DNA from 3 places in the Pseudomonas sp. B21-054 genome. Region 2 is predicted to be linked to each of the others. Evidence: predicted binding sites of a transcription regulator. Region 2 holds the regulator's gene; each other region holds the start of a gene.
The links. Region 2 encodes FliA, which starts transcription of late flagellar genes. Its sites were predicted from a motif close to CTAAAGTTTNNNNNNNNNNNGCCGNTAA; they were not measured.
Positions count from the first base shown of each region.

Region 1: LOY70_RS15515 (methyl-accepting chemotaxis protein) is a predicted target of FliA. The motif match lies at 2,132-2,159, and genes of this name have one in related genera.
Region 3: LOY70_RS28905 (methyl-accepting chemotaxis protein) is a predicted target of FliA. The motif match lies at 5,837-5,864, and genes of this name have one in related genera.

Region 1 covers NZ_CP087204.1:3,464,136-3,474,541, forward strand. Annotated here, with positions in the region: gene LOY70_RS15510 (TonB-dependent siderophore receptor) at 1-1,879, opposite strand, end outside; gene LOY70_RS15515 (methyl-accepting chemotaxis protein) at 2,198-3,994, shown strand; gene LOY70_RS15520 (DoxX family protein) at 4,162-4,677, shown strand; gene LOY70_RS15525 (DUF2238 domain-containing protein) at 4,708-4,947, shown strand; gene LOY70_RS15530 (EAL domain-containing protein) at 5,020-7,593, shown strand; gene LOY70_RS15535 (nitrous oxide reductase accessory protein NosL) at 7,676-8,203, opposite strand; gene LOY70_RS15540 (ABC transporter permease) at 8,234-9,064, opposite strand; gene LOY70_RS15545 (ABC transporter ATP-binding protein) at 9,061-9,978, opposite strand; gene LOY70_RS15550 (nitrous oxide reductase family maturation protein NosD) at 9,975-10,406, opposite strand, start outside.
Region 2 covers NZ_CP087204.1:1,864,749-1,875,154, reverse strand. Annotated here, with positions in the region: gene LOY70_RS08325 (flagellar motor protein) at 1-235, opposite strand, end outside; gene LOY70_RS08320 (protein-glutamate methylesterase/protein-glutamine glutaminase) at 235-1,362, opposite strand; gene LOY70_RS08315 (chemotaxis protein CheA) at 1,411-3,687, opposite strand; gene LOY70_RS08310 (protein phosphatase CheZ) at 3,718-4,503, opposite strand; gene LOY70_RS08305 (chemotaxis response regulator CheY) at 4,522-4,893, opposite strand; gene fliA (RNA polymerase sigma factor FliA) at 5,060-5,803, opposite strand; gene fleN (flagellar synthesis regulator FleN) at 5,800-6,630, opposite strand; gene flhF (flagellar biosynthesis protein FlhF) at 6,747-8,096, opposite strand; gene flhA (flagellar biosynthesis protein FlhA) at 8,108-10,237, opposite strand; gene LOY70_RS08280 (hypothetical protein) at 10,393-10,406, opposite strand, start outside.
Region 3 covers NZ_CP087204.1:6,609,698-6,620,103, reverse strand. Annotated here, with positions in the region: gene rep (DNA helicase Rep) at 1-1,270, opposite strand, end outside; gene LOY70_RS28920 (putative bifunctional diguanylate cyclase/phosphodiesterase) at 1,544-3,214, shown strand; gene LOY70_RS28915 (NorM family multidrug efflux MATE transporter) at 3,316-4,716, opposite strand; gene LOY70_RS28910 (LysR substrate-binding domain-containing protein) at 4,867-5,787, shown strand; gene LOY70_RS28905 (methyl-accepting chemotaxis protein) at 5,975-7,951, shown strand; gene LOY70_RS28900 (aldose 1-epimerase family protein) at 8,339-9,553, shown strand; gene LOY70_RS28895 (YifB family Mg chelatase-like AAA ATPase) at 9,560-10,406, opposite strand, start outside.

The DNA.
Region 1 (10,406 bases), 1.6 Mb from region 2:
CGGCGTGCCAGGCACCGAATTCGGCAGGCACGTTCAGATGGTGAGTCAGGTACAGGCTGGCGGTGTGCTTCGGCGCATCGGCCAGGCGATGCCCTTCGTCCGTAGGATCATCAAGTACTTCTGTATGGGTATAGGCGTAGGTGCCGATCAAGTCCCAGCGCTCAGCCAGGCGACCGGTGATGTCGAGTTCCAGGCCTTGGGAGCCGGCCTTGCCAGCTGCCTCAGCCAGTGTCACGCCATTGACGGTGGAGGACGTCACGACGTTTTTCTTCACGATGTCGAACAGCGCGAGGTTGATGTTCAAGCCTGGCAGCGGGTCGTACTTGGCGCCGACCTCATAGCTGCGGCCCTCCTCCGGATCAAAGGTTTTGCCGGCATCATCCACAGTATCGTTCGGCTTGAACGAACGGCTGTAATTACCATACAGCGACAGGGTCTCGGTGGCTTTGTAGACCAGACCGAGGAACGGCACGAAGGCGTCACCGTTGTCATCACGGTTGAGCTTGTAACTGCTGCCCAGTCCCTGATCGCTGTACTGATCGTAATGCTGGTAGCGACCACCGAAGACCAGGATCCAGCGGTCGTCGAGGTGCCAGTTATCCTTCAGGTAGATGGAGCTGGAGATGAGTTCATTGCGCAGATCGCTTTGGGCAGCGCTAACCACGCTGGGCTCCGGAAGGTTGCCATAAACCGGTGAAGTGATATCGAAACTACCGCGAACCGCATTGCGATAAGTTTTCCCGCGATATTGGTCGGAGACCTGGTTATCGACACCGATCAACAGATCATGCCGCTGGCCGAACAGCTCCTGCTTACCCATGAAATCCCAGCTGGCATAACGGGTTTCATCATCGTAATGAGCACCGTTGGCCGCCCGGCGCAGTGTGTTACCCGTCAATGAGTTGGGCTGCGCAATCGAAAGACTGTAGCGGTCATTGTTCCACCCATAAGTCACCCGGGTCTTCCAGGCGTCACTCAGCGCATACTCAAACCGCGCCGTGGCCGTTTCGCGAATCCCCACGCTCTTGGCCCACGGCTCGTCGAGGCGCTTGTCGTAGTCGATGTCCGCCGGATGCCCATTGCGGAACACCGTACCGCGATCAAACGGATTGGAGTATTCGTTGTACTCATAGCTCAGGTTCAACGAGGCGCGCTCGCCGGTCCAAGCCAAGGACGGCGCCACCAGCGTGCTCTCGTTGACCCCGTAGTTGCGCCAGTAATCTTCATGCCCACGCTCGGCAATCAGCCGATAAGCCAGGCCGGTATCGCCCAGCGGCCCGGTGGTATCCAGGCCCATGGTGCCGCCGCCTTCGCTGTAGGCTGAACCGCTCAACGTGGTGCTTTGGATGTACTCGGGTTTCTTGCTGATGACGTTGACCAGGCCGCCGGGTTCCAGAGCGCCGTACAGCATCGAGGCCGGCCCCTTGAGCACTTCGACCCGTTCGGTGGTGGCGCTGAAGTTATGGCCCAGGTTCGAACGCACGCCATCGCGCAGGATCGAGCCGTCGTCGTTGGTGCCAAAGCCGCGCTTGACCAGCGAGTCCCGCGAGCCCCCCAGGGTATTGCCCTGGCTCACACCGCTGACGAACTTCATCGCGTCGGCCAGCGAGCGCACCTGGTAATCGTCCAGGGTCTGCTGGGTCACGACATTGATCGATTGCGCTTCTTCCTTGATCGGTACGTCGCTTTTGCTCGCCGTGCTGGCTTGCGACGCCGTGTAGCCCTCGTCCTGAATGATGCGACTGCCCTGGATGTCCGTAGCCGGCAGTTCAAGTGTGTCCTGGGCCCACACGGGGCTTGCGATGAAGCAGCAGGACAATGTCGGCAATACACACTTGATGAAGACGTTGCGATTAGCGAGGGGGGTGGAACGATTCAAGACGCGGCACTCATAGGGAGGGGGACGTTAATGAGAGCGAATATACTTTGAGAATAATTCCCAGTAAATCTTTTGTATCAATTGATGATCACCCCAAACCTTTGTGGGAGCGGGCTTGCTTGCGAAAGCGGTGTGTCAGTGATACCGGATTAACCTGACACTAAGCCTTCGCGAGCAAGCTCGCTCACACAGGATCCCGGTACACCAAACCCAGCTAACATCACGCAAGTGATATCAAATCGCCTCAGCGCGCTAAAGCTTTGGCGCCAGCGGTCGAATGTATTCCATTGAGCCAATTTTTTGCCCAGGAGCAGCGGCATGCAGACGTTAAAGGCCTTGTACGAGTCTATCGAAATGCAATTTTTCGATACGCTCACCAAAAAGCTGTCGAGCCTTTTCCTGTTGGTCGTGGTCAGCGGGCTGTTGTACTGGGTCGCCCTCAGTGCACGCGCAGACATTGTCTTGCAGTTGCGCAACGCACAACTGGATGCAGGGTTGCTGGGCCAGATCGAAGGCCGGCTCGACAGCCTTACCCACGCCCTGCTCTTTGGCACGCTCCTGACGCTGGGCATGATCAGTTTCATGGTCTGGTATTTCCGCCACCTCATCGTGCGCCCCGTCACCGCCATGACCAAGGCCCTGGAAGAGATCGCCAACGGTGAAGGCGACTTGTCCAAAGACCTTCCCCTGGTGACCCACGACGAAATTCGTGTACTAGCCGGCACCTGCAACCGCTTCCTGGCCAAACAGCGGGAGATCATCAGTAATGTCCAGGCATTGACCGTGCACATCGCCGTGGAGTCGGCCCGCTCGCTGAAGAACATCAGCGATTCCAGCGACAGCGCCACCCACCAGGCGCGCTTCGCCAAGGAAGTGATGGACCAGAGCAACACCGCCGTAGGCCGCATCGAAGAAGTTTCGCGCCAGACCCAAGGCATTTCCAGCACCACCGCCCAGAACCTGAGCATGGCCCGCGACTCCTATGCCGAGCTGCTGGAAGTGACCGGCAATATCAGCGAAATCTCCAACAGCCTCAATGAGTTCGCCACGCTCGTAGGGGCCTTGAACCAACGCTCCTCCAGCATCAAGTCCATCGTCGGATTGATCCAGCAGATCTCTGCCCAAACCAACCTGCTGGCACTCAACGCTGCCATCGAAGCCGCCCGGGCCGGCGAAAGCGGCCGGGGTTTCGCGGTGGTGGCCGATGAAGTGCGGACCCTGGCCCAGAACGTCAGCCGGGCCACCGACGACATTTCGCGCAACATCGACGCCATGCTAGAGGAAGTCGGTTCGACCCACGAACAGACCACCCAGATCAGCCACAGCGCCCGGGAAACCCAGAAAGTGGTGGAACGCGCCTCCGGCCATTTCGAAAGCATGATCGGCGATTTCGAATCCACCAATGGCAAGCTGGCGGACATCGCCACCCATATCCAGCAGTTCGCCGACAGCAACACGGGCATCAACGAGCGGGTCACCCAGATCCACGCCGACAGCCAGTTGATCGACCAGCGCATGCAGCATTCGGCGACGGCCACCCGGGACCTGTCCGGCGTTGCCGAAAAGGTCCAGGCTCTGTTGGGTCGGTTCGTGCTCGGCCACGGTAAGCTGGATGCCGCCATCACCCGCGCCAGCCAGTGCCGCGACGTTCTCCAGGTACGCCTGGAGGCGCTGCAAAGGGAAGGCCTGAACCTGTTCGACCAGAGTTACCAACTGGTCCCCGGCACCGATCCCAAGCAGTACATGACCAGCTACACCGAACGCTTTGCCCAGGCGTGCCAGGAAGAATGCGACAAGCTCACCCGCAGTACGCCGGGGGGCAAGGTTTCGTTCATTGTCGACAGCAAGGGCTATTGCCCGGTGAACAACAGTTGGGTCTCCAAGCCACCCACCGGTGATCAAGCCGTCGACCTGCCGGTGTGCCGCAACAAACGCATCTTCGCCGACCCGATCGGCCTGCGCGCAGCCGGCAATGTCCAGCGCTTCCTGCTCCAGACCTACCTGCGCGATACCGGGGAGATCATGACCGAGATCGACGTACCGTTCTTCTTCGGCGGCCGCCATTGGGGCAACCTGCGGGTGGGGTTCGACGCGGCGGTGTTGTTGGCCGAGTGATGCTCCAGCCGGTCTGAACGTTGTATGGCAATGTATCTGCCACCGGCACGCTTACACAGACTTTCACGTGCCGGTATTCCAGACACACCTCGCTTACACCTGCTTGAAAGACTCCTGTGCTCCCGGCCGGTATCGCGGCTGGGTTTCGACAGCCAAGGAGACTCATCATGCCTACCCTCCCCTCGAACGCCCTGAAAGCGCTGCCCCTCAATCTCGACCGTGCCGGAGCGTGGCTCGCGCCACTAGGCCTGCGGCTGTTCCTGGCCTGGGAGTTTTTTGAATCCGGCCTGGAAAAATGGCAGGGCGAAAACTGGTTCGCCGAGATCCAGTCCGCCTTCCCCTTCCCCTTCAACCACGTGCCGGCCAGCTGGAACTGGGAACTGTCGATGTGGGCAGAGCTGATCTGCGCCATCGCCCTGCTGATCGGCCTGGGCACACGCGTTTCGGCGCTCGTGCTGATCGTCGTCACCCTGGTCGCCACCGCCGCCGTGCACTGGCCGGCGGATTGGTCAACCTTGAGCGAACTGGCCCAAGGCTATGCGATTACCAATAAGGGCCATGGCAACTTCAAGCTGCCGTTGATTTATCTGGTGGCGTTGATGCCGTTGCTGTTGCAGGGGCCGGGGAAGTTGAGCGTGGATGCATTATTTGCGAAACCAGGATCCTGCGTACCAAAAGCCTAGATCTTATGAGCCAAAGCGCTGCTGCGGATCGTGCCGGCCAAAGGGTTCAGCGGGTATTTTCTGACCTGGAACCTGATCCTGTCGTCATCGGCCATCTACGAAATCATCCAATGGCTGGGCGGTGCCTACCTGGCCGTAGACACCGCCAAGGCCTTTGTTGGCGCGCAGCAGGACCCCGTGGGACTCGCAAAAAGACATGGCCTTGGCGGCGCTTGCCGCTTTTTCGGTGCTGTTGATCGTCACTACCCCGCGCACCATTATCGAACATGACTAAGTTAATCAGCCTGACAGCCGATATAGAGGATGTGCGGGTGATATCGCTTTTTAGCTGACGACTTATTTATGACTGAAGATGCTGGCCACAACTCCTCCGTTTTCCCTCCGGGCTCGCCAACCCGCAGTTTCACCCGTCGCACGTTCCCAGCCATCATGTTCCTGCTGTTTGTCATGTCCGCCCTGGCTATCGCGGTGTTGCTCAACATCACCGGGGCCCAGGACCAGCGCGCTCGTGAACAGAGCCTGTTTTTTGCCCAGCGGGCCATTGACGGTATCCGCACCGGTATCGCGCGGGACCTGAGCGACTATTCCAAGTGGAGCGACGCCTACCGGCACCTTCATGTGGTGGTCGATAAAGACTGGGCCTACGAGCAGGAAAATGTCGGCAGTAGCGTTTTCAGCCTTTACGGTTACCAGGCCGTGTTTGTCATATCCCCGACAGGTAAAACCGTCTATTCGGTGATCGATGGCCAGATGAGCGAGGTCGATGCCGACACCTGGCTGGCCGGCAACCTGCGAGCGCTGGGCAAGAAAGCCAGCACGCCAGAGAAGCGTGATGAAGTCGTCGTGGAGCTGCTGCACCACGAGGGCATGCCGGCGTTCGTCGCTGCTTCCGCCATCACGACCGGCACGGACACCAGCGTGCCTGAGATTCCGGGTCCTCCCAGTCTGCTGTTGTTCGTGAAAGTGCTCGATGACACAACCCTGCAAAACCTGGCGCGGGACTTTGCCCTGCCGGATGCCCATGTTTCCAGCACCACGGCCCAGGTCGGGATGGCCGAGCTGGCGCTTGACGATCAGGCCCAGGAAGCGCTGGCCTGGAGGCCGCCAACCCCCGGCCAGGACCTGCGCAAGGTATTGCTGCCCCTGTTGGTCCTGGCGCTGCTCTTCCTCGGGATCCTGGCACTGGCGGTGTTGCGCCATGCGCTGGCGATGCTCCGTGCCCAGGAAGGCCAATACACCAGTCTTCTGGCTCACCGCAGGGCGTTGGAACGCAGTGAAGAACGTTTCCGAGACATTGCCGAAGTGTCGTCCGACTGGCTGTGGGAAATCGATTCCACCGGAACGCTGACCTACCTGTCCGACCGTTTCGAACAAGTGACCGGGTTCAGCCCTACGGAGTGGCTGGGCAAACCCCTTCACCGACTGCTGCACCCTCACGGCGGGTCGATTTCGATTGCCCAATGGTTGCTCGGTGGGGCCGATAGCGCCTCATCCGCTCCGCTGTTATGCGAATACACCGCGCGTAACCAACGCATACGCACCTGCAAGCTGTCGGTACGAGCCATCGAGGCCGGCACCTTGGGGTTTCGCGGCACCGCTACCGATATCACCGACGAGCTGCGGGCGCTGGCCCAGATCAAACATCTTTCCCTGCACGACCCACTGACCGGGTTGGCCAACCGAAACCGCTTGTTCGATTGCTTGCGCGAGCATCTGGATCGATCTGGCGGCACATCGCTGGCGGTATTGAACCTGGACATGGACCGCTTCAAGCCGGTCAACGACTCCCTGGGTCATGCCGTGGGGGACAAGGTGCTCAGGGAAGTGGCGCATATTCTTCAGCAAAACGTGCGTGGCACCGACCTGGTGGCCCGTCTGGGCGGCGACGAGTTTGTCATCGTCATGCCCGACCCTGGCGATGCGCACGACCTCGATCAACTCTGTGAGCGCTTGATCGATTGCATGCAGCGCCCCATGCACCTGGACGGCAATACGCTGTACCTGGGCGTCAGCATCGGCGTTGCCTGGGCGCAACCTGGGGTCGAACACGCCGATGAACTGTTGCGCCACGCCGACATCGCCTTGTATGCGGCCAAGGCGGGGGGCCGCAACACCTGGCGCGTGTATGTGGAGGCCATGGGCAATGTGGCCCGCGACCGTCGACGATACGAACAACAATTGCGCCAGGCGATGCATGAGGATCAATTGGAATTGCGTTACTTGCCACGTTTCAACGTCAGCGCCGAACAACTGCATGGTTTTGAAGCCCAGACCTTTTGGCATCATCCCGAGAAAGGCGAACTGGGTGGGTCCGACTTCATCCCGGTCGCCGAAGCGTCGGGCCAGTTGGAAGGGCTGGGGGACTGGATGTTGATCAACGTCTGTGAAGAAGCGGCGACCTGGCCGACTGCCGTCAGCGTGTCCATCGCGGTTTCGCCCAAGTGGTTCAGCAGTAGTTTTCTGTTCAACCAAGTGCAAACGGCCCTTGAGGCAAGCGGTTTGGAGCCTCATCGGCTGACCCTGGAAGTGGCCGAAGGGGTTCTGTTGGCCGACCATAAGAGCGTTGCCAGTACCCTTCATGCCCTGAAAGGTCTCGGCGTGCGGATCAACATCGACAAGTTCGGCACCAGTATTGCCTCCCTTCGCGAGGTATTGAACCAGCCGTTCGACGGGATCCGTTTCGACCGCAATATCTTGGCCCAACTGGGCTTGGAGCATGACCAGGAAGGCGTCCTGGCGATGATCCGGCTGAGCCGCAGCGTCGGGCTCATGGTCACCGCCGAAGGCATCGAGAACGCCCGACAATTCAGCCAACTGCGTAGCGTGGCCTGCGACCATGTGCAAGGCCCCTACTTCGGCTCGGCGTTGGCTCGTTCGGAAATGGCTTCGTTCTTTACGACTCCGCGGTGGCTGTAGCGCAAGTTGCGCAATGTGGGAGCGAGCTTGCTCGCGATAGCGGTGGTTCAGCTACACAGATACGGGACATGCCCCCAACGCTTCAATGACTCATCGGCGACATGGCCGTCGCCTGCCCCAGCACCTTCTGATCAATCTCTTCCAGGCGCAGGACCCGCCCCCCAGTGTCCCTGGCAAGTTTTTCCGCCGCCTGGGGATCGGAAAACGAGGCCAATACAACGCCCATGGCCCCCTTGAGCCCGGAGCCGATCACAAAATAGGCGGTCCTGGCATCGATCAGGTGAGCATCATCGGGCGTACTCCACTGACTGCGCCCCATGTCATGGACGTACAGCTTCACGTCAGCCCGATGGTTTTCCGGCTGCAACCACCAGCCCAGCATTTCCGCCGGCGAACAGAACTTCTTGACGTCACCGGCCCCCACCGCAGCGCCCTTGGGCCCGGGAAAGTCGTTGATGACCATGCCACATACGTGGCACTCATCGCTGGGGTGAAACGCCAGTGATGCTTCAACGGCCGGTGGCGAGGTGGCCTTGTCACACGCCACCAGTGCCAGGCACACCAACACCCCGGCCAAGAGTCGGCTCGCCTTGAAGTACAGCTTGTTCATCGTTACATGCTCCTTTATCAAGATCAGAAATCACGGGCAACGGCGATTGAACAACCGATAAGCCAGCCACAACGGCAATGCCACCCATAGCCCCAGGCACACCCACAGCCAAGGCCCCGACACCGGTAGGTCGCTGCCCAGCGTCAGCACTGCGGCACCATTGGATGCGGAGTCGAACCCCGACAAATTGATCAGGCGATACACATCAGTGGGATTGAACAGCAGCAACCACGGCAACAAGTCCGGGCTGAACCGGCCCTCGCTGAGCACCAGCAGCGCCAGCAACACCAGGTCGAACACCAGCACGAAGAAAAACCACACGCCCAGCGCCAGCCCGGCGGCGGTGGATTTTTCCGCCGAAAGAGCACTCAGCACATAGGCCAGCCCGAGAAAGCCCCAGCCGAGCAAGGTGGTGGACAACATGAAGCGACCGAAGGCCCAGAGCAGCAGGCTCAGTTCGACATCGTCCACCAGCAGGCCGATGGCAAACATCGCGCAACCAAAACCAATCACCGTCGCCAACGTCAGGATCAAGCCGTGACCGACGAACTTGCCCAACAGCAACTGGCCGCGACTCAACGGATAGGTCAACAACAGCAGCAAGGTGCCGCTTTCGTCCTCGCCAACAATCGCGTCGTAAGCCAGCAGCAAGGCGATCAAGGGCATCAGGAACGTTGCCAGGCTGGCCAAGCTCGCCACCGTCGCCGGTACCGAGGTAAACCCCAGTTGACCGGACGCCGCCGCACCAAGCCAGGCGATGCCGATGGCCAGCACCGCGAACAACAGGCTGATCGCCAACAGCCAACGGTTGCGCAGGCCGTCGCTGAACTCTTTGCGGGCCATGTTCCAGATCGGGTTCATTGGCTGGCCTCCTCGGCCGCCGCGCGGACCATGTAATGCCGGTACAGGTCCTCCAGGGACGGCGGCTTGATCTCCACGTCCGTGGGGGTGTCTTGCGCCAGCAACTGGCGCAACAAAACGAGCTTGCTGCCGTCCGGTGCGGACACCTGCAAACCTGCGGCGCCCCAACCCTGGGTGACATGCCCGTCGCTGCGCCAGCGTTGCAGCAGCTGCGCGGAACGGGTCAGCCCCGAGGCGCGGATCAGGGTCGGCAACCCCGCGTCCTCGCGCAGCCGAGCCAGGCTGCCCAAGGCCAATAGGCGGCCCTGGGTCAGGATCGCGGCGCGGTTGATGTGCGCCTCGACGCCTGGCAGGACGTGGGAGCAGAGAATGATGCTGGTGCCCTGCCAACGTAGGCGGTCGAGCAGTTGATAGAGGTCCTGGGTGGCGATGGGGTCCAGGCCCACGGTCGGCTCATCCAGCAGCAACAAACGCGGCCGGCCCAGCAGGGCCTGGGCCAAGCCGAGCCGTTGGCGCATGCCCTTTGAGTAGGTGCGCACCCGGCGCCGGGCGGCGTCCGTCAGCCCCACCTCCTCCAGCAAACGCTCGACCTGTTCCGGCGCCGCGCCTTTGAGCCGGGCGAAATGACGCAAGGTTTCCAGCCCGCTCAATTGCGGGTAGAACATGACGTTCTCCGGCAGGTAACCGAGCAGTTGCCGCACGCTCGGGTCGCTGGGCTCGCGACCGAAGACACGCACCTGCCCTTCGCTGGCCCGCAGTAAACCGAGGATCAACTTCATGGTGGTGGTCTTGCCCGCACCGTTGTGCCCGAATAGCCCGAGTACTTCGCCCTGGGCCAGGTTGAGGTTCAGCCCGTGCAGCACGGCGACATCGCCATAGTGTTGGCTGACGCCTTCGATCTCGACGACGTTCAAGACGCGTCCTCCTGAGCACTGTTGCGTGATGGTGGATGGACCGGTGTTTCCATCAACGGGTGGCTGTCCATTACCCCGGGGGATTTCATCACCGGGAATGCCCGCTGCACCCAGCGCAGCAGTTCGATTCCCGGACTGTTCATCAACAACCGCACCTGCGGGTACAGCCACAGCAGGCGATCGACGTTGTCGTTGGGCTCGTAGGCCACGTCCCCCACGCCGTCGCCGTTGCGGTCCCAACCCAGGTAATCGCTCCAGTAGTTACCGCGGCCGTCGGCCGACCATTCCTGCAGCCGCGTGGCCACGTATTTGACCTGGCGCTGGTTGTGGACGAAGGCGTTGCCGGCGATGCGGTTGTCCTCCGAGCCAGCCGTCAGGTGGATGCCCACGGCGCTGCGCTCGAAGTGATTGCCTTCGATGCGGTTGAA
Region 2 (10,406 bases):
CGATACCGCCGGCCAAGTCCACGCGAGGCGGGAACAGAATCCAGATCAGCACTTGCATGGCGCGCTTGAACGCACTCATGGGCGACTGCAACAACGCGGCGCCGATGGTGCCACCCAGCACGATCAATGCCGCGGGACCGTTGGCCAATGCCCCCAGATGACCGCCTTCCAGATAATTACCGCCAATGATGGCGACGAACGCCATGACGATGCCGATCAGGCTGAGCACATCCATTACAGGCACGCCTCGACCAGGTGTCTACCAATGTCGTCCAAGCCGTACACCGCGTCGGCGAGGTCCGCTTTCACGATGGCCATCGGCATGCCGTAGATCACGCAGCTGGCTTCGTCCTGAGCCCAGATTGCACTGCCGCCCTGCTTGAGCAGCCGCGCGCCTTCGCGACCGTCAGCGCCCATGCCGGTGAGCACCACCGCCAGAACTTTGTCACCATAGGACTTGGCTGCGGAGCCGAAGGTAATGTCCACGCAAGGCTTGTAGTTCAAACGCTCGTCGCCCGGCAGGATTTTCACCGCGCCGCGACCATCGATCATCATTTGCTTGCCGCCCGGCGCCAGCAAGGCCAAGCCCGGACGCAGGATGTCGCCATCCTCGGCTTCCTTGACGCTGATGTTGCACAGCTTGTCCAGACGCTCGGCGAAGGCCTTGGTGAAGGCGGCGGGCATGTGCTGGATCAACACGATGGGAGCCGGGAAGTTGGCCGGCAACTGTGTGAGGACCCGTTGCAGCGCCACCGGGCCACCGGTAGACGTACCAATGGCGACCAGCTTGTAGGCTTTGCGCTTGGGAGCCGGCGAAGATGTGCTGGTGGACACTGGACGAGCGGGTGCCGGGGCCGGAGCACTGCGCACCGGGGCCGGATTGAAACCGCCCGACGCAGCCGGGGCTGGCGCAGGGCTGGGCGCAGGAGCCGGCGCAGGCGCGCTGTAGGCACCGACACGCCGGTTGCTGCGGGAAATGCTGTGGACCTTCTCGCACAGCAACTGCCGAACCTTGTCGGGGTTGCGCGAAATGTCCTCGAAATTCTTCGGCAGGAAATCCACCGCCCCGGCGTCCAGCGCATCGAGGGTCACCCGGGCGCCTTCATGGGTCAGGGACGAGAACATCAATACGGGGGTCGGACAGCGCTGCATGATATGCCGCACGGCCGTGATGCCATCCATCATCGGCATCTCGTAGTCCATGGTGATCACATCTGGCTTGAGCGCCAGCGCCTGATCGATTGCCTCTTTGCCGTTGGTCGCCGTACCGACGACTTGAATACTCGTGTCCGCCGAAAGAATTTCCGAGACGCGGCGGCGAAAAAACCCCGAATCGTCCACCACCAGGACTTTAACTACCATAAACACTCCGTTAGACGAGGCGCGGCCCTGGGCCACGCCCCTCCAGAATCAAATACGCCGAGCGGCGTAACGCTTGAGCATGCTTGGCACATCGAGAATCAACGCGATGCGGCCGTCGCCGGTGATGGTGGCGCCGGACATGCCCGGGGTGCCCTGGAGCATCTTGCCCAACGGCTTGATGACCACTTCTTCCTGGCCCACCAACTGGTCGACGACGAAGCCGATCCGCTGGGTGCCCACCGAAAGGATCACCACGTGGCCTTCGCCCTGCTCCACATGAGCCGCGGAGCTGACCAGCCAGCGCTTGAGGTAGAACAGCGGCAGTGCCTTGTCCCGTACGATCACCACTTCCTGGCCGTCCACCACGTTGGTGCGCGACAGGTCGAGGTGGAAGATCTCGTTGACGTTGACCAGTGGGAAAGCGAACGCCTGGTTGCCCAGCATCACCATCAGGGTCGGCATGATCGCCAGGGTCAGCGGGACCTTGATGACGATCTTCGAGCCCTGGCCCTTGGTCGAGTAAATGTTGATCGAACCGTTGAGTTGGGAAATCTTGGTTTTCACCACGTCCATGCCCACGCCACGGCCCGACACGTCGGAAATCTCGGTCTTGGTCGAGAAGCCCGGCGCGAAGATCAGGTTGTAGCACTCGGTGTCGCTCAGGCGGTCGGCGGCATCCTTGTCCATCACACCGCGTTTCACCGCGATGGAACGCAGTACGTTCGGGTCCATGCCTTTGCCGTCGTCGGAGATCGACAGCAGGATGTGGTCGCCTTCCTGCTCGGCGGCCAGTATCACCTTGCCGCTACGCACCTTGCCCGACGCTTCGCGTTCTTCCGGCGACTCGATGCCGTGGTCGACCGCGTTGCGCACCAAGTGGACCAGCGGGTCGGCCAGGGCCTCGACAAGGTTCTTGTCCAGGTCGGTTTCTTCGCCCACCAGTTCCAGGTTGATTTCTTTCTTGAGCTGGCGAGCCAGGTCACGAACCAGGCGCGGGAAGCGCCCGAAGACTTTCTTGATCGGCTGCATCCGGGTCTTCATGACCGCCGTCTGCAGATCGGCCGTGACCACGTCGAGGTTCGACACAGCCTTGGACATCGCTTCGTCCTGGCTGTTGAGGCCCAGGCGCACCAGACGGTTACGCACCAGCACCAGTTCGCCGACCATGTTCATGATCTCGTCCAGGCGCGCAGTGTCGACCCGAACGGTGGTCTCGGCTTCGCTGGCGGGTTTTTCCGCGGGTGGAGCCGCCGGAGCCCGGGCGGCTGCAGGGGCAGCGGCCGGAGCAGGCTTGGACGTTTCGGTCTTGGGTGTCTCGGCCTTGGGCTCAGGAGCCTTGGCAGCGGGTTTGGGCGCAGCAGCCTTGGCCGTCGGCGCGGCAGCCGCGCCAGCAGGCGCTGCGGCAGCCGTACCGACTTCAGTGAACTTGCCTTTGCCATGCAGTTCGTCGAGCAGCGATTCGAATTCGTGGTCGCTGATCAGGTCACTGCCAGCCGCGGCGGCGGTAGGCTTGGCCGGTTTCGGCGCGGAAGCAATCGCCGAATCCAGCGCGTCAACGGCAAACGTGCCCTTGCCGTGCAACTGATCGAGCAAGGCTTCGAATTCGTCGTCGGTGATGTCGGAGTTGTCGCCCGCCGCTTTCGGGGCGGCCGGGGCCGCCGCTGGGACGGCTGCATCGGGAGCGAACTGGCCTTTGCCATGGAGCTGGTCGAGCAACGACTCGAACTCGTCGTCGGTGATTTCATCACTGGCGGCAGCAGTCACATTGGCGGGCGCAGCAGGGGCTACCGACGCTGTCGGGGCCTCGGCCTGGGCCTTGACGGCGTTCAGCGAGTCCAGCAACTGTTCAAATTCGTTATCGGTGATGTCGCCCGATTCCTCGGCGACCGGTTCTTCAACGGCGGCCTCGACAGCCGGAGCGGGTTCGTCCGCCGATTGCGGCTCCGCCAGGCGTGCCAGCGCAGCGAGCAACTCAGGCGTGGCCGCGGTGATCGGCGAGCGCTCACGCACTTCGCTGAACATGCTATTGACCGCATCCAGCGCTTCAAGCACCACGTCCATCAGTTCCGAATCAACGCGGCGTTCACCCTTGCGCAGGATGTCAAACACGTTCTCGGCAATGTGGCAGCACTCCACCAGCTCATTGAGCTGGAGGAAGCCGGCGCCTCCTTTTACAGTGTGGAAACCGCGAAAAATTGCATTGAGCAAGTCCGCATCATCCGGTCGGCTTTCCAGCTCGACCAGTTGTTCAGACAGTTGCTCTAGAATCTCGCCGGCCTCAACCAGGAAATCCTGAAGGATCTCTTCATCGGCGCCGAAGCTCATTAATGGCTGCTCCTAAAACAGGGCTAAAACTCAGAATCCAAGGCTGGACAGCAAATCGTCCACATCGTCCTGACCGGACATAACGTCTTCTCTTTTATCGGCATGAATCTGCGGACCTTCACCCTGAGAGAGATGTTTTTGTGGATCTTTTTCAGCAAGGATCGCTTCACGGTCGTGTTCGATGCCTGCAAAGCGGTCGACCTGGCTGGCCATCAACACCAGTTTGAGCAGATTACTTTCGACTTCGGTGACCAATTGGGTCACGCGCTTGATCACCTGACCGGTCAGGTCTTGATAGTCCTGAGCCAGCAGAATGTCGTTGAGATTGCTTGCCACCGCGCGGCTATCGGCGCTGCTACGCGTCAGGAAACCGTCGACCCGCCGGGCCAGGTCCCGAAACTCCTCAGCGCCGACTTCGCGCCGCATGAACCGACCCCAGTCGGTGCTCAAGGCCTGGGCTTCCTCGCTCAGGCCATTGACCAGCGGCGTTGCGCTTTCCACCAGGTCCATGGTGCGGTTCGCTGCGGCCTCGGTCAGCTTGACCACATAACCCAGACGCTCGGTGGCGTCGGTGATCTGCGAGACTTCCTCGGCCTGGGGCATGTTCGGGTCGATCTGGAAATTGACAATGGCGCTGTGCAATTCACGCGTGAGCTTGCCCACTTCCTGATACAGACCCCGGTCACGGGTCTGGTTGAGCTCATGGATCATTTGAACCGCATCGCCAAAACGACCTTTTTCAAGGCTGTCGACCAGTTCGCGGGCATGTTTTTTCAGGGTCGATTCAAAATCGCCCATTGAAGATTCGTTATCCATAGCTCCCCCGTGGCGCGGTTAACCGATGCGTTCGAAGATTTTCTCGATCTTCTCTTTCAACGCCTGGGCCGTGAAGGGTTTGACCACATAGCCGTTTACACCGGCCTGAGCCGCTTCGATGATCTGCTCGCGCTTGGCTTCGGCAGTCACCATCAGCACGGGAAGGTGCTTGAGTTTTTCGTCGGCGCGCACATGGCGCAGCAAGTCGATACCGGTCATGCCGGGCATGTTCCAGTCAGTCACCAGAAAGTCGATGCTCCCGCTGTTGAGGACCGGAATGGCAGTGGTGCCATCGTCGGCCTCGACCGTGTTGGTGAACCCAAGGTCACGCAACAGGTTTTTTATGATCCGCCGCATCGTTGAGAAGTCATCAACGATGAGGATTTTCATGTTCTTGTCCAATTCGACCTCCAAGCAGTCTTAAACGCGTCCAGCACCTGAACGCGCCATTTCAATCAATCCGGCACAACACTCGACAACGGTCTGGAGCCCCGCGAATGGAGACTGGCGCAGTGCTTGCCAGACCAACCTCGTTCGCAGTGTCCCCACACTGCAGTCAGCGCGCTCGCCACTCCCCCAAACGCCCCCGCAAACGGGCCGCGCACTGGCTGTGTAACTGGCTGACCCGCGATTCGCTGACCCCCAGGACCTCACCGATTTCCTTGAGATTCAGCTCTTCGTCGTAGTACAACGCCAAGACCAGTCGCTCACGCTCCGGCAAATTGGCAATCGCATCCGCCAGCGCGCTCTGGAAACGCTCATCTTCCAGGTCACGCGACGGCTCCATGTGAGCACTCGCATTGTCCTCGTGCAGCCCTTCGTGTTCGCCGTCCTGCAACAGGTCGTCGAAACTGAACAGGCGGCTGCCCAAGGTATCGTTCAAAATCCCGTAATAATCATCGAGACTCAACTGGAGTTCGGCCGCAACCTCGTGATCTTTAGCGTCACGCCCGGTTTTAGCTTCAATAGCGCGAATCGCGTCACTGACCATACGGGTATTACGGTGCACCGAACGCGGTGCCCAATCGCCCTTGCGGACTTCATCGAGCATCGCCCCACGGATGCGAATACCGGCATACGTCTCGAAACTGGCGCCCTTGCTCGCATCGTATTTATTCGATACTTCGAGCAGGCCGATCATGCCCGCCTGGATCAAGTCCTCGACCTGGACACTGGCCGGCAACCGCGCCAACAAGTGATAGGCGATACGCTTGACCAGTGGCGCATAACGCTCAATCAGTTCGTATTGGGCGTCCCGTGCCGATTTTTTGTAGAGATGGTTGTAACCGCTGGCAGTCATAGCACGGGCCCTGCTGTTTGTTGCACAAGACGCTCGACGAAAAATTCCAGATGCCCGCGAGGGTTGGCCGGCAGTGGCCAGGTGTCGACCTTCTGGGCGATCGCCTTGAACGCCAGCGCGCATTTGGAACGGGGAAAAGCTTCATAAACGGCACGTTGCTTCTGGACGGCCTTGCGTACGCTTTCGTCGTACGGCACGGCGCCGACGTATTGTAGGGCGACGTCCAGGAAGCGATCGGTGACCTTGGTCAACTTGGCGAACAGGTTGCGCCCTTCCTGCGGGCTCTGGGCCATGTTGGCCAGGACGCGGAAGCGGTTCATGCCGTAGTCACGGTTCAATAACTTGATCAGGGCGTAGGCGTCGGTGATGGACGTCGGTTCGTCGCAGACCACCAGCAGTACTTCCTGGGCGGCGCGGACGAAACTGACGACCGAGTCACCGATACCGGCTGCGGTGTCGATCACCAGCACATCGAGGTTGTCACCGATGTCGCTGAAGGCCTGGATCAGGCCCGCGTGCTGGGCCGGGGTCAGATGAACCATGCTCTGGGTGCCAGAGGCCGCCGGCACGATGCGAATACCGCCTGGCCCCTGCAGCAGCACGTCGCGCAGTTCGCAGCGACCTTCGATGACGTCCGCCAGCGTGCGCTTGGGGGTGAGCCCCAGCAGCACATCGACGTTCGCCAGGCCCAGGTCGGCGTCCAGCAGCATGACCCGTCGGCCAAGCTCTGCCAGAGCCAGGGACAAGTTCACTGACACGTTAGTCTTCCCGACGCCACCTTTGCCGCCGGTCACCGCGATCACCTGTACGGGATGCATGCTGCCCATGTTCGTTCTTTACCTTGTCTTACTTAGACGGAGGCCACATTACTGGCTGCGCGTTCCCATTCGGAACAATGCATGGCAGACCATCGATGTAGGTACAAAAAATATTCATGATTACCTCAGCCGACCTGTTTGGTCGGGCTGTGGTAGATGTCAGCGAACATGTCAGCCATGGCTTCCTCGCTGGGTTCTTCCTGCATTTGCACACTCACGGCACGACTGACCAGTTGATGACGGCGCGGCAGATGCAAATCATCCGGGATCCGCGGTCCGTCGGTCAGATAGGCCACCGGTAGTTCATGACCGATCGCCAGGCTCAACACCTCGCCCAGGCTTGCCGTTTCGTCCAGCTTAGTCAGGATGCAGCCGGCTAGCCCGCAGCGTTTGTAGCTGTGGTACGCGGCGGTTAGAACCTGCTTTTGGCTGGTGGTTGCCAACACGAGATAATTTTTTGACCGAATGCCGCGCCCGGCCAGGCTTTCGAGCTGCATGCGCAGGGCCGGATCGCTGGCTTGCAGGCCGGCGGTATCGATCAGCACGACGCGTTTGCGCAGCAGTGGTTCCAGTGCCTGGGCCAGGGACTGGCCCGGATCCACATGGGTCACCGACACATTGAGGATCCGGCCCAAGGTCTTGAGTTGTTCCTGAGCGCCGATGCGGAAACTGTCCATGCTCACCAGGGCAATGCTCTGGGCACCGTACTTGAGTACATAACGGGCGGCGAGCTTGGCCAGGGTGGTGGTCTTGCCCATGCCGGCAGGGCCGACCATCGCAATCACTCCACCCTCTTCCAGCGGTTCGACTTCCGGTGTAGCAATCATCCGCGCCAGGTGCGCCAGCAACATGCGCCAGGCCTGGCGAGGTTCTTCGATACCGTTGATCAGCGCCAGCAGGTCCCGGGACAACGGGCCGGACAGGCCAATGCGTTGCAGGCGACGCCACAGGTTGGCCTGGGCTGGACGGCTGCCTTGCAGCTGGTTCCAGGCCAGGGAGCCAAGCTGGACTTCCATCAGTTCACGCAGGCTGTTGAGTTCAAAGCGCATCGAGTCCAAGGCACGCGGGTCGATACCCGCGCCTGGCGCGGCCGGAGCCGGTGCCGGACGACGTGGCTCGACCTGGGCCTGCTCGATCAGCGGCTCGGCGGCGGTCAACGGCAGGCCGGCCGTCAGCGGCTGACCGGCGAACAATTGACGATTGGTGCCCGCGCTGGCCTGGCCTTCGCTGCTGCGCAGGCTCAATTCGGCCTGGGCGCTGGCGATACGCGATTGGGTCTTGCGCAGCTCATCCTCGAGTTCCATGTTTGGAACGCGCGGGGCCAGCGCCGACAATTTGTAATCCAGGGCCGCCGTCAGCTCGACACCGCCAGCGATCCGGCGATTGCCAATAATGGCGGCTTCAGCGCCCAGCTCGTCACGAACCAGCTTCATGGCCTGACGCATATCGGCGGCGAAAAAACGCTTCACTTGCATAAACCACTACCTCAGCCGTTGGGCCCTACTGTCGCAACGATGGTCACTTGCTTGTTGTCCGGTATTTCCTGGTACGCCAGCACATGCAACCCCGGGACCGCGAGGCGACCGAATCGCGAGAGCATCGCGCGAATCGGGCCGGCCACCAGCAGGATCACCGGTTGGCCTTGCATCTCCTGCCGCTGGGCTGCATCGATCAGCGAACGCTGCAGCTTCTCAGCCATGCTTGGCTCCAGCAGAACACCCTCTTCCGAGCCTTGTCCTGCCTTCTGAAGACTATTGAGCAATATCTGTTCCAACCTTGGCTCCAGAGTGATCACAGGCAGCTCAGACTCAGTGCCTACAATGCTTTGGACGATTGCGCGGGATACGCCGACCCGAACCGCAGCCACCAGGGCGGCGGTATCTTGACTCTTGGACGCGTTGTTGGCGATGGCCTCGGCAATGCTGCGAATGTCGCGAACAGGCACCTGTTCGGCCAACAGCGCCTGCAACACCTTGAGCAATTGTGACAACGACACCACGCCCGGCACCAGCTCTTCCGCCAGCTTTGGCGAGCCTTTGGCCAGTACTTGCAGGAGTTGCTGGACTTCTTCGTGGCCGATCAGCTCGCTGGAGTGCTTGTACAGAATCTGGTTCAAGTGGGTCGCCACGACGGTGCTGGCGTCCACCACGGTGTAGCCGAGGGACTGAGCCTGGGCCCGCTGGCTGATTTCGATCCACACCGCTTCCAGGCCAAAAGCCGGATCCTTGGCGGTGATGCCGTTGAGCGAGCCGTAGACCTGCCCCGGGTTGATCGCCAGCTCGCGATCCGGGTAGATCTCGGCTTCGGCCAAGATCACGCCCATCAGCGTCAAGCGGTAGGCGCTCGGCGCCAGGTCGAGGTTGTCGCGGATATGCACGGTGGGCATCAGGAAGCCCAAGTCCTGGGACAATTTCTTGCGCACGCCCTTGATCCGCGCCAGCAATTGACCGCCCTGGTTGCGGTCGACCAATGGAATCAGGCGGTAACCGACTTCCAGGCCGATCATGTCGATGGGCGTCACGTCGTCCCAGCCCAGCTCCTTGGTTTCCATGGCGCGGGCTGGCGATGGCAGCAGTTCCTGCTGGCGCTTGACCTCTTGCAGGGCCTGGACCTTCTGCACGTTCTGCTTCTTCCAGAACAGGTAGGCGCCACCCGCCGCCAGGGCCGCCATGCTCAAGAAGGAAAAGTGTGGCATGCCAGGCACCAGGCCCATCACCGCCATCAGGCCGGCGGCAACCGCCAGGGCCTTGGGCGAGGCGAACATCTGCCGGCCGATCTGCTTGCCCATGTCTTCGGACCCCGAAGCGCGGGTCACCATGATCGCGGCGGCTGTGGATAACAACAGTGATGGCAATTGCGCCACCAAACCGTCACCGATGGTCAGCAAGGCGTAAACCTTGCCGGCGTCGCCGAAAGTCATGTTGTGTTGGAAGATACCGACGGCCATGCCGCCGATCAGGTTGATGAACAAAATCAGCAGGCCGGCGATGGCGTCACCGCGTACGAACTTGCTGGCGCCGTCCATGGAACCGTAGAACTCGGCTTCCTGGGCCACTTCCAGACGGCGCAGCTTGGCCTGGCCCTGGTCGATCAGGCCGGCGTTGAGGTCCGCGTCGATCGCCATTTGCTTGCCGGGCATCGCATCGAGGGTGAACCGCGCGCTCACCTCGGAGATTCGCCCGGCGCCCTTGGTCACCACGACGAAGTTGATGATCATCAAAATGGCGAAGACCACGATACCAACCACGTAGTTACCGCCGATCACCACCTCGCCGAAGGCCTGGATCACCTTACCAGCGGCGGCGTGACCTTCCTGGCCATGGAGCATGACCACCCGGGTCGATGCCACGTTCAGCGCCAGGCGCATCAATGTCGCCACCAGCAGAATGGTCGGGAACACCGCGAAATCCAGCGGCCGCAAGGCGTAGACGCATACCAGAAGCACCACGATCGACAGGGCGATGTTGAACGTGAAGAACACGTCCAGCAGGAACGGCGGCACCGGCAGCATCATCATGGCGAGCATGACCAGCAGCAAGATCGGCACACCCAGATTGCCCCGGCTGAGATCTGCTACGTTGCTGCGCGCGGTGCTGAGTAACTGAGAGCGATCCACCAATATTCCCCGTGCCTGTGAAGCAAACTTTTGACGCCCCGGACGGGCGCAGACGGGGTATTGCAAGAAGCCTTCCAACTTTTGTCGCGAGGGGAAAGACCTGCGACCGCAACGACGTCCAACACCGTCATTGTGGCCCCGACGTATTCACTCGATCACTGCGCCGTCA
Region 3 (10,406 bases), 2.1 Mb from region 2:
AGTTACCGAGTTTTTCCAGGGTGGTCGAACCGATTTCCCGGCGCGGGACGTTGATCACCCGCAGGAAGGCGTTGTCGTCGTCCGGGTTCACGATCAGGCGGAAGTAGGCCATCAGGTCCTTCACTTCCTGGCGGCCGAAAAAGCTGTTGCCCCCTGACAGGCGATAGGGGATCTGGTGATGCTGCAATTTCAGTTCGATCAGCTTGGCCTGGTAGTTGCCGCGGTACAGGATCGCAAAGTCGCTGTACGGCCGGTCGGTGCGCAGGTGCAGGCTGAGGATTTCCATGGCCACGCGCTCGGCTTCGGCGTCTTCGTTGCGGCAACGGATCACGCGGATTTCGTCGCCGTGACCCATCTCGCTCCACAGCTGCTTTTCGAACTCGTGGGGGTTGTTGGAAATCAGCACGTTGGCGCAGCGCAGGATGCGGCTGGTGGAGCGGTAGTTCTGCTCCAGCATCACCACTTTGAGCGACGGATAGTCGTCCTTGAGCAGCATCAGGTTTTCCGGCCGCGCGCCGCGCCAGGCGTAGATCGACTGGTCATCGTCGCCCACCACGGTGAACTGGTTGCGTTTGCCGATCAGCAGCTTCACCAGCAGATACTGGCTGGCGTTGGTGTCCTGGTATTCGTCCACCAGCAGGTAGCGGACCTTGTTCTGCCATTTTTCGAGAATGTCGGCGTGGTCCTGGAACAGCTTGACCGGCAGCAGGATCAGGTCGTCGAAATCCACCGCGTTGAACGCCTTGAGGGTGCGCTGGTAGTGGGTGTAGACGATGGCGGCGGTTTGTTCCTTGGGGTTGCGGGCGTTTTCCAGGGCTTCGGCGGGCAGGATCAGGTCGTTTTTCCACGAACCGATCATGTTCTTGATCTCGTCCACGCCGTCGTCGCCCGAGTACTCCTTCTGCATGATGTCGGTCATCAAGGCCTTGACGTCGGTCTCGTCGAAAATCGAGAAGCCCGGCTTGTAGCCCAGCCGCGCATGTTCCTTGCGGATGATGTTCAGGCCCAGGTTGTGGAAGGTGCAGACCGTCAGGCCGCGACCTTCACCGGCGCGCAGCAGGCCGCCGACCCGCTCCTTCATTTCCCGGGCGGCTTTGTTGGTAAAGGTCATGGCGACGATGTACTGGGCGCGGATGCCGCAATTCTGGATCAGGTGCGCGATCTTGCGGGTGATCACGCTGGTCTTGCCGGAGCCTGCACCGGCGAGCACCAAAAGAGGGCCGCCGACATAGTTCACGGCTTCTTGCTGCCGGGGATTGAGTCGGGACATGACAGAGTCAGGGAGTCGTTTGCGAAATGGGCCGGCATTTTAACAGGCTCTGAGAATTGTGCTGCCCTGTCCGACTTGTGACCCATCACATCATTGTCATTTGCCGCTTTTGCTACTTTCACGCAGGATGTCGGGCGGACTGGCGTTTAACGTCGACTTCGCATGGAAAAAACCGCCGAAAGCAGGTGTTTGAGAACCGTTTCCATTGGTCATTGCTGATCGGCAGGTCATAATGCCCAGCGCCTACCACCTTGCAGAGTCTAGGGAGTCAGCTTGTCTACGCCTGTCGAACCCTTGCGTTTGCTATTACTGGCCGAAACGCCTGAGTGGTCAGTGATATTGCGCGAGTGCCTGGTGCCCATGGGGCCGTCGGTCGTGCTGATCAGTGCCCCAAACTGGGACTCGGTCAGCAGCCTGTTCGAAGACAACCGTAACGCGGTATTGCTGACCATTGCGGCGTTGCAGCCGGCGCCCGGCCGCTGCCGCTTGCCGACGGTCCTGCTGCTTGAGCATGAACCCGCGACTGCACCCGATGGCGTCAGTGACTGGCTGGTGCGCGATGTACTCGATAGAGCCACCCTGCGCCGTTGCCTGCGGCATGTGCGTGAGCGTGGCGTGCTGGAAAACACCCTGCAGCGCCTCGCCGAACAGGACCCGCTGACCGGCATCGCCAATCGCCAGGGTTTCCAGACTTTGCTGGCGGCGCGCCTGGCTGAAAACGAAGGTCGCGGCCTGGCACTCGGTCACCTCGACCTGGACAACTTCCGCCACGCCAACGATGCCCTGGGTCACCAGGCCGGTGACCGCTTGATCTTGCAAGTGGTGTCGCGGCTCAAGGGGGCACTCGAGGCCGGCGACCAACTGGCGCGGCTGGGCAGCGACGAATTCGCCTTGCTGATCGACACCCGCCGTGCCCCGCAGCGGGCCGAGTGGATGGCCGAGCGCATCACCGAAGCCATGGCTGAACCTTACTGGGTGGACGGCGAAAGCCTGCTGATCGGTTGCAGCCTGGGCATCGCTCACGCCCGCGCCCAGGCCGGCGCGGACCCCTTGATGTGGCACGCCCACATCGCCATGCAGCAGGCCAAGAGCACTCAAGGCTGCACTTTTCATATCTTCAATGAGCGCATCAACCGCAATGCCCGCAGCCTCGCCGACCTGGAAAGCGAACTGCGCCGGGCGCTGCGTCGCGACGAGTTGGAGCTGCATTATCAGCCTCGGCTGAACCTCGAGGACGGCAACATCGTCGGCCTCGAAGCCCTGGTGCGCTGGCGCCACGGCGAACGCGGGCTGCTGCCACCGAGTGAATTCGTGCCGCTGGCCGAGCAGAGTGGCCTGATCGTACCGCTGGGCTACTGGGTGATTTCCCGGGCCCTGCGCGACATGCAGGCCCTGCGTGAACGGGGGCTGGCGCCCTTGCACATGGCGGTCAACCTGTCGTTCCGGCAGTTCCAGGACAGCCAGTTGCTGCCGACCCTGAGCCGGCTGATTGCCGAACGGGGCGTCGAGGCCCAGTGGCTGGAATTCGAACTCACCGAAACCGCGGTCATGCGCCGCAGCGAACTGGTCAAGCAGACCATGGATGCCTTGGGCCGCCTGGGGGTGCGTTTCTCCCTGGACGACTTCGGCACCGGGTTCTCCTCGTTCGTGCACCTCAACAGCCTGCCCATCGCCCTGCTCAAGATCGACAAGAGCTTCGTCGGCGGCATGGAGCAACGGGAAGAAAACCGCAAATTGGTGCATGCCATGATCAACCTCGCTCACAACCTCAACCTGGAGGTGGTGGCCGAAGGTGTGGAAACCCAGGAGCAACTGGACCTGCTGCGCGGTTTTGGTTGCGATCAGGTGCAGGGCTTCTTGATCAGCAAACCGTTGCCACTGCCTGAATTGGTTGAATACCTGACGTTTGATGGCAACCAATCGACGCAGGAAGTCGTGGTCTGACACCAAACCTTGTGGGAGCGAGCTTGCGATGACGGCGTGTCAGCCACCCCAACTGTAATGGATACACCGCTATCGCGAGCAAGCTCGCTCCCACAGGGGCCTCACTCGGCTTGAATGCTCTCGAAACGCCGCAGCCCAGGCTCACTGCGAATCATCCGTTTCATTTTCCATTCAAACGCCGCCGTCAGGCTCACCGCCGCGCAGGCCAGCCCCAGGGCCAAGCCCCACCAGACGCCGGTCGACCCCCAGTTGAAGTGGAAGGCCATCCACCATGCCGCCGGTGCACCGATCAGCCAATAGCACCCCAGGCCGACCAGGAAGGTGGTCTTGGCATCCTTGAGCCCGCGAATGCAACCCATCGCGATGGTTTGCGCGCCATCGAAGAGTTCGAACCACGCGGCCACGGCCAACAGGCTTACGGCCAAGTCGATCACCGGACGGAAGGCCGGGTCGTTGTGGTCCAGGAACAAGCCGATCAGTTGGTTGGGCAACAACCAGAAGACCATGGCGAACGCCAGCATCACCGCCGCACCAAAACCAATACCGACCCGCCCGGCCAGCCGCGCCATCAGCAGTTGCCCGGCGCCGTAGTGCTGGCCGATGCGCATGGTGATTGCATACGACATCCCCGCTGGAACCATGAACGCCACCGAGACGATTTGCAGGGCGATCTGGTGTGCCGCCAGTGGCGTGCTGCCCATGGTGCCTATGCACAGCGCGGCGAACGCGAACAGCCCGACCTCCACCGCGTAGGTGCCGCCAATCGGCAGGCCCAGGCGCCACAGTTCCTTGAGGTATTGGCGATTCGGCCGCGACAACCCTTCAAGCAGCGGATAGGCCCGGTAGGCCGGATGCCGATGAATATGCCAGGCCAGTGCCAGGGCCATGCAGTTGGCGACGATGGCGGTGACCAGGCCAATACCCATCAAGCCGAGTTTCGGCAGGCCGAACAGGCCGGTGATGAGTGCGTAGTTGAGCAGAAAGTTGGCCACGGTGCCGCCGAGGCTGATCACCATCACTGGCGTGGCCCGGCCGATGGCGCTGGTGAAGCCGCGCAGGGCCATGAAGCTCAAATAGCCGGGCAGGGCGAACGGCAGCGCCAGGAGGAACTGGCCGGCGGACAGCACGTTGGTTTCGGTCTGGCCAAACAGCAGCAGCACAGGCTTGAGGTTCCACAACAGCAGCCCGGCCATCAACGCCATCAGCCACGCCAGCCACAATCCGGCCTGGGTCAGTCGAGTGGCCCCTTCGACGTCGCCGGCGCCCTGACGGATCGCCACCAGCGTGCCTACCGCTGCGATCACGCCGATGCAGAAAATCGACACGAACGAATAGGTGGCCGCCCCGAGCCCGCCGCCGGCCAGGGCTTCGGGGCTCAGGCGCGCCATCATCACGGTGTCAGTGAGCACCATCAGCATGTGTGCCAACTGCGAGGCAATCAACGGCCCCGCCAGCCGCAGGATGGCCCAGAGTTCGGTACGCACCGGATGCCGCATGATCATCACACTCCATGTCCAGACTAGGCAGTAAAGCGATGATTCTCGGCGCTTGTGGCCGTTTGCACAAAAGGATAAAAAAGATCGCTGGCATGATTAAAACTCATACTAAAGAACTTTCTGGTAGGGTTCGTCAAAGGCTATAGGAGCTTGCCAATGTCTCGTCGTCTCCCTCCTCTTTATGCGTTGCGAGCCTTTGAAGCGGCGGCGCGATACAGCTCGTTTACCCGGGCCGCTGAAGAACTGTCGATTACGCAAAGTGCGGTCAGCCGGCATATTCGTACGCTGGAAGAGCACTTTGCCTGTCGGTTGTTTCAGCGCAGTGGCCGCAATCTGCAGTTGACCGAAGCGGCGCGGTTGCTGCTGCCGGGCGTGCGTGAAGGATTCATGGCCCTGGAGCGGGCCTGTCATACCTTGCATGGTGAGGACGATATCCTGCGCATGAAAGCGCCCTCGACCCTGACCATGCGCTGGCTGCTGGCGCGACTGAGTCGGTTCCGGCATCTGCAACCCGGCAACGAGGTGCAACTGACCAGCGCCTGGATGGACATCGATGCAGTCGACTTCAACACCGAACCCTTCGATTGCGCTGTGCTGCTGGGCAACGGGCATTTTCCCGCGGACTGGGAGGCCAGTTTGTTGTTTCCCGAGGAACTGATCCCGGTGGGCGCGCCGAACCTGTTGAACGATCAGCCCTGGGATGTGGCGCGGTTGGCCAGCGCCGAACTGCTGCACCCCACGCCGGATCGCCGGGACTGGCGCAACTGGTTGCAACGCATGGGGTTGTCGGACAAGGTCTCGCTCAAGGGCGGGCAGGTGTTCGATACACTGGAGCTGGGCATGATCGCGGCGGCGCGGGGTTACGGCGTCTCCATGGGTGACCTGCTGATGGTGGCCGAGGATGTCGCCCAGGGGCGCTTGAGCTTGCCGTGGCCGACCGCCGTAGCCAGTGGTGAGCACTATTACCTCGTCTGGCCGAAAACCCGGCCCGGCGGTGAACGTCTGCGCCGGCTCAGTGATTTTCTCCAAGGAGAAGTGAAGGCCATGCAATTACCCGCCGTGGAACGTCTAGGCTGAAACGTTGCAGTGTCCGTGCTAGCCACTTGGCAGTATTCCTTCCAAACCGCTCAAGTATTCGCCATCGCTGCCGAATCCGTGAACATGGAACCCTCGTTCAGAAAGGGCTAAACACACCTTATCCTTGAATAAAATGCCGAGCGTGCGACGTGATCAGGATGATCCGGTCTCTCGGCCAGGAGTCGTCATGTCTCAACCCCGTGCCCGAATCGCCTCACAGCTAGGCCTTGCCCTTGCCGTGATACTGGCGGTCGTGATCTCCGGCAGTACCGTCTTTGCCTTGCGTTCGCTGGATTCCGCCAACCTCTCGACCCGTGAAGAACACCTGGCCAGCGAAGCGCGCCTGATGGCCGACCAGCTCAATACGTTCCACAGCACCTTGCGCGAGAGCACTCAGCGATTGGCAGGTTTGTTCGAAAAGCGCTTCAGCGCGGGCCTGAGCGTGCATCCGGACCAGCCGGTAACCGTGGCGGGTGTACAGACCCCTGGCTTGAGCCTGGGTGGCGAAGTGTTGAACAACAATTTCAAGGAAGTCGATGACTTCAAGGCGATGACCGCCGGGGTTGCCACGCTATTCGTGCGCAGCGGCGATGATTTCATTCGTGTCAGTACCTCAGTCAGTAAACAGGACGGTACGCGGGCCATCGGTACCGTGCTCGACCGTACCGGGCCAGCCTACGGCCCGGTGATCAGCGGGCAGAGCTACATCGGTCGGGCCCTGCTTTTCGGGCGTTTCTACATGTCGCAGTACACGCCCGTACGCGACAGCAGCGGCAAGATCATTGCCGTGTTGTACGTGGGATTCGATTACACCGACGCGCAGAACGCGCAGTTCGAGAACCTCAAGCGCTTCCGCATCGGCCAGACCGGTTCGCTGGCCTTGCTGGACGAACAAAACAAATGGCTGGTGCCGCCGGCGGGCGTGCAAGCGCTGGACCAGGCGGTCACGACCATCAATGGCTTGGTCAAGACGCCGGGTAAGGGTGCGTTCTGGAGTGACACCGCCGAAGATTTCTACAGTGTTGCCGTGCCGTTCGAGGGCGGGCCGTGGGCGGTGGTGGCGAGCATGCCGAAAACCGAAATTCGCGCCGTGACCTGGAGCGTCGGTACGCAACTGGCCATTGGCAGCCTGTTGGCCATGTTGCTGGCGGTTGGCGCGGCCATGTGGCTGCTGCGCAGCAAGCTGGCACCGTTGGGTGACCTGGTGCGTCAGGCCGAAGCGTTGGGCGCCGGCGACCTGAGCGTGCGCCTGAACGTGTCGAGCCACGATGAGATCGGCCAACTGGCCCGCGCCTTCAACCAGATGAGCCAAGCCCTGTCGACCATGGTCGAGCACATCCGCAAAGCCTCGCAAGAGGTCAACAGCCGGGCGCAGGCCCTGTCCGGGTTGTCCAACGGCGCATACGAAGGGATGGAGCAGCAGTCCGGGGAAATCACCAGCATGGCGGGTGCGGTGGAAGAGTTCAGCGCTACCTCGCTGGATATCGCCGATAACATGGGCAACACCCAGCGCCTGGCTCAGGAGAACGCCCAGCAAACTCAGATCGGTCGTACCTCGATGGGTGAAGCGTCGTCGTCCCTGGAGCAAATTTCCAGCGCGTTGAACAGCACCGCTACGGTCATCAACACCTTGGGCCAGCGTTCCCAGGAAATCGGCGGTATCGTCGGGGTCATCACCTCGATCGCCGAACAGACCAACCTGCTGGCCTTGAACGCCGCCATCGAAGCCGCGCGTGCAGGGGAGCAGGGTCGTGGTTTCGCCGTGGTGGCTGACGAAGTTCGCAGCTTGGCGTCCCGTACCCGTCAGGCCACTGACGAAATTTCCGGCATGATCAGCAGCATCCAGCAGGAAACCGGCAACGCCATCAGCACGATGGAGCAAGGCAAAGTGTTGATGCAGGAAGGCTTGTCGCGCAACGCCAATGTGGCCTCGGCCTTGGAGCGTATCGACGAACAGAGCCGCTCCGCCGGCCAGCAATTCGCGGCAATCACCACCGCCACCCAAGAGCAAAGCAGCACCGCGACCTTGCTCAGCAGCAACCTGCAAAGCATCGCCATGGCCAACAGTGAACAGCGCCAGGTGGTCTCGAACCTGGCGGTCACCGCCAAGGAACTGGAAAAATTGGCCCAGGACCTGCGCCAAGAGGTTGATCGGTTCCGCTGAGGCACTGCACACAGTTTGGCGGTGAACATCAAGCTCGCAACTACCGGATAACCCTGTGGGAGCGAGCTTGCCCGCGAAGGCGATCTCACCGCCAACATCATCGAAACTGATCCGGCGCTTTCGCGAGCACGCCCGCTCCCACAGTTTTTGCTCACGGATGTTCGCGCATTTGGCGGGCACTCCAAATCCCTGTGGGAGCGAGCTTGCTCGCGAAGGCGCCGGCATAGCCACTTCTTTACCCGCTGACCCACCGCTTTCGCGAGCACGCTCTCGCAAAGTCCCTGCCTAGGATTCTTCCTTCTTTTACGGAATTTGCTGTTTTTAGGCTTGCTGAAACGTTTCTTCAAGTCTATAAAAACCGCACAACTCCAATAAAAGGCCGTGTCCATGACTTCGCTCAAACTCCTCGTTGCCCTTAGCGCCCTGGGCGCTGCTTCCCATGCCATGGCTTGGGATTATGTCCTGCTCGATACCGATAAAGCGGCGCAGCCCTGGCAAATCACCAGCCAGCAGCTCGGCGTGAAAACCGATAAGCCCTTTTCCGTGACGATGCGCACCCTGCACGGTGGCCGGCAAGAGGGTGTCAGTGTCGTCGATATCGACAACGGCACCCTGAAGCTTTCGGTCGTCCCGACCCGTGGCATGAATGTGCTGCAGGCGTCGGTCGGGAATGTGCGCATGGGTTGGGATTCGCCGGTCAAGGAAGTGGTCAATCCGGCTTTCATCGAACTCAATGGTCGCGGTGGGTTGGGCTGGCTTGAAGGTTTCAATGAGTTGGTGACCCGCTGTGGTTACGAATGGGTCGGCCATCCCGGCATGGACAACGGTGAACTGCTGACCCTGCATGGTCGTGCGGCCAACATACCGGCCAACAAGGTCACCGTGCACATCGATGAAAAGCCTCCATACGCCATCACCCTGCGGGGCGAGTTGAAGGAGCAGGCCTTCAAGAAGGTCGACTTCTCGGTGCAGACTGAACTGGTTACCGAGCCGGGTAGCGTGACGTTCGCCCTCAGCGACACGTTGACCAACAACGGCGACTATCCGAAGGAATACCAGGCGCTCTATCACAGCAACTTCAGCACGCCATTCCTGGAGCAGGGCGCGCGTTTCGTGGCGCCGGTCAAGCAGGTCTCGCCGTTCAACGACAAGGCCAAGGGCGATTTGCCGGATTGGCAAACTTACCGGGCCCCCACCAAGGATTACGACGAAACCGTTTATAACGTCGTGCCCTACGCTGACGCCAAGGGCGACACGCTCACCGTCCTGCACAACAAGGCCGGTAGCCTCGGCGTGTCGGTGGGCTTCAACACCGGCACGCTTCCGGTGTTCTCCCTGTGGAAAAACACCGATACGCAAGGCCAGGGCTACGTGACCGGGTTGGAACCCGGCACCAGTTTTTCCTATAACCGCCGGTATCAGCGGCCACTGGGCCTGGTGCCCACGATCGGACCGAAAGAGCACAAGCAATTCCAGATTCACTACAGCCTGTTGGCGGACAAAGGCGCTGTGGATAAAGCGCTCAAGCGCATCGACGCCATCCAGAACGGTCAAAAAACCGAGGTACGGGAAACGCCGCTGGTTGACCTGAGCAAGCCATGACGCAGTTCAAGACGTGGCGGGCCGATACTGCAGCGCTTCGGCCAGGTGGTCCCGACTGATTCGATCTGTGCGCTCAAGGTCCGCCAGCGTACGGGCAACCTTGAGCAGGCGGTGGGCGGCTCGCAGTGACAAGGTGAGCCGTTCGCAAGCGGTTTCCAGCCACGTTTCATCGGTTGTGGATAACTTGCAATGCCGACGCAAACCCGGCAGGTCCAGGAAAGCGTTGGCACAACCCTGGCGTTTTTGCTGGCGTTCCCGGGCTGCGGCCACCTGCTCGGCAACGGTGGCCGTGTCATCGCCGGGTTCGCTTCGGGGATTCAACGCCGTGGCCTCCCGGGCGACGGTCAGGTGCAGGTCGATGCGGTCCAGCAGGGGACCGGAGAGTTTATTGCGGTAGCGCTGCACCATGTCCGGCGTACACGAGCAACGGCCGCTGGGCTCGCCAAGATATCCACAGGGACAGGGATTCATCGCCGCCACCAATTGGAAGCGTGCCGGAAAGCGTACACGGTCACGGGCACGAGAAACCACAATGTGGCCCGACTCCAGCGGCTCCCTCAGGACCTCCAGTACCTTGCGGTCGAACTCCGGCAGTTCATCCAGAAACAGCACGCCGTGGTGGGCGAGGGTGATTTCCCCAGGTTGCGGTTTTGATCCGCCACCCACCAGCGCCGGGCCGGAGGCCGAGTGGTGTGGCTGGCGAAAGGGACGTTGCGGCCAGTGGCTCAACGGTACACAACTGGCGACTGACTGAATGGCCGCCACTTCCAGCGCCTCACTTTCCGCCAACGGCGGCAACAGCCCCGGCAAACGGCTCGCCAGCAATGTCTTGCCGGTGCCCGGTGGCCCGCTG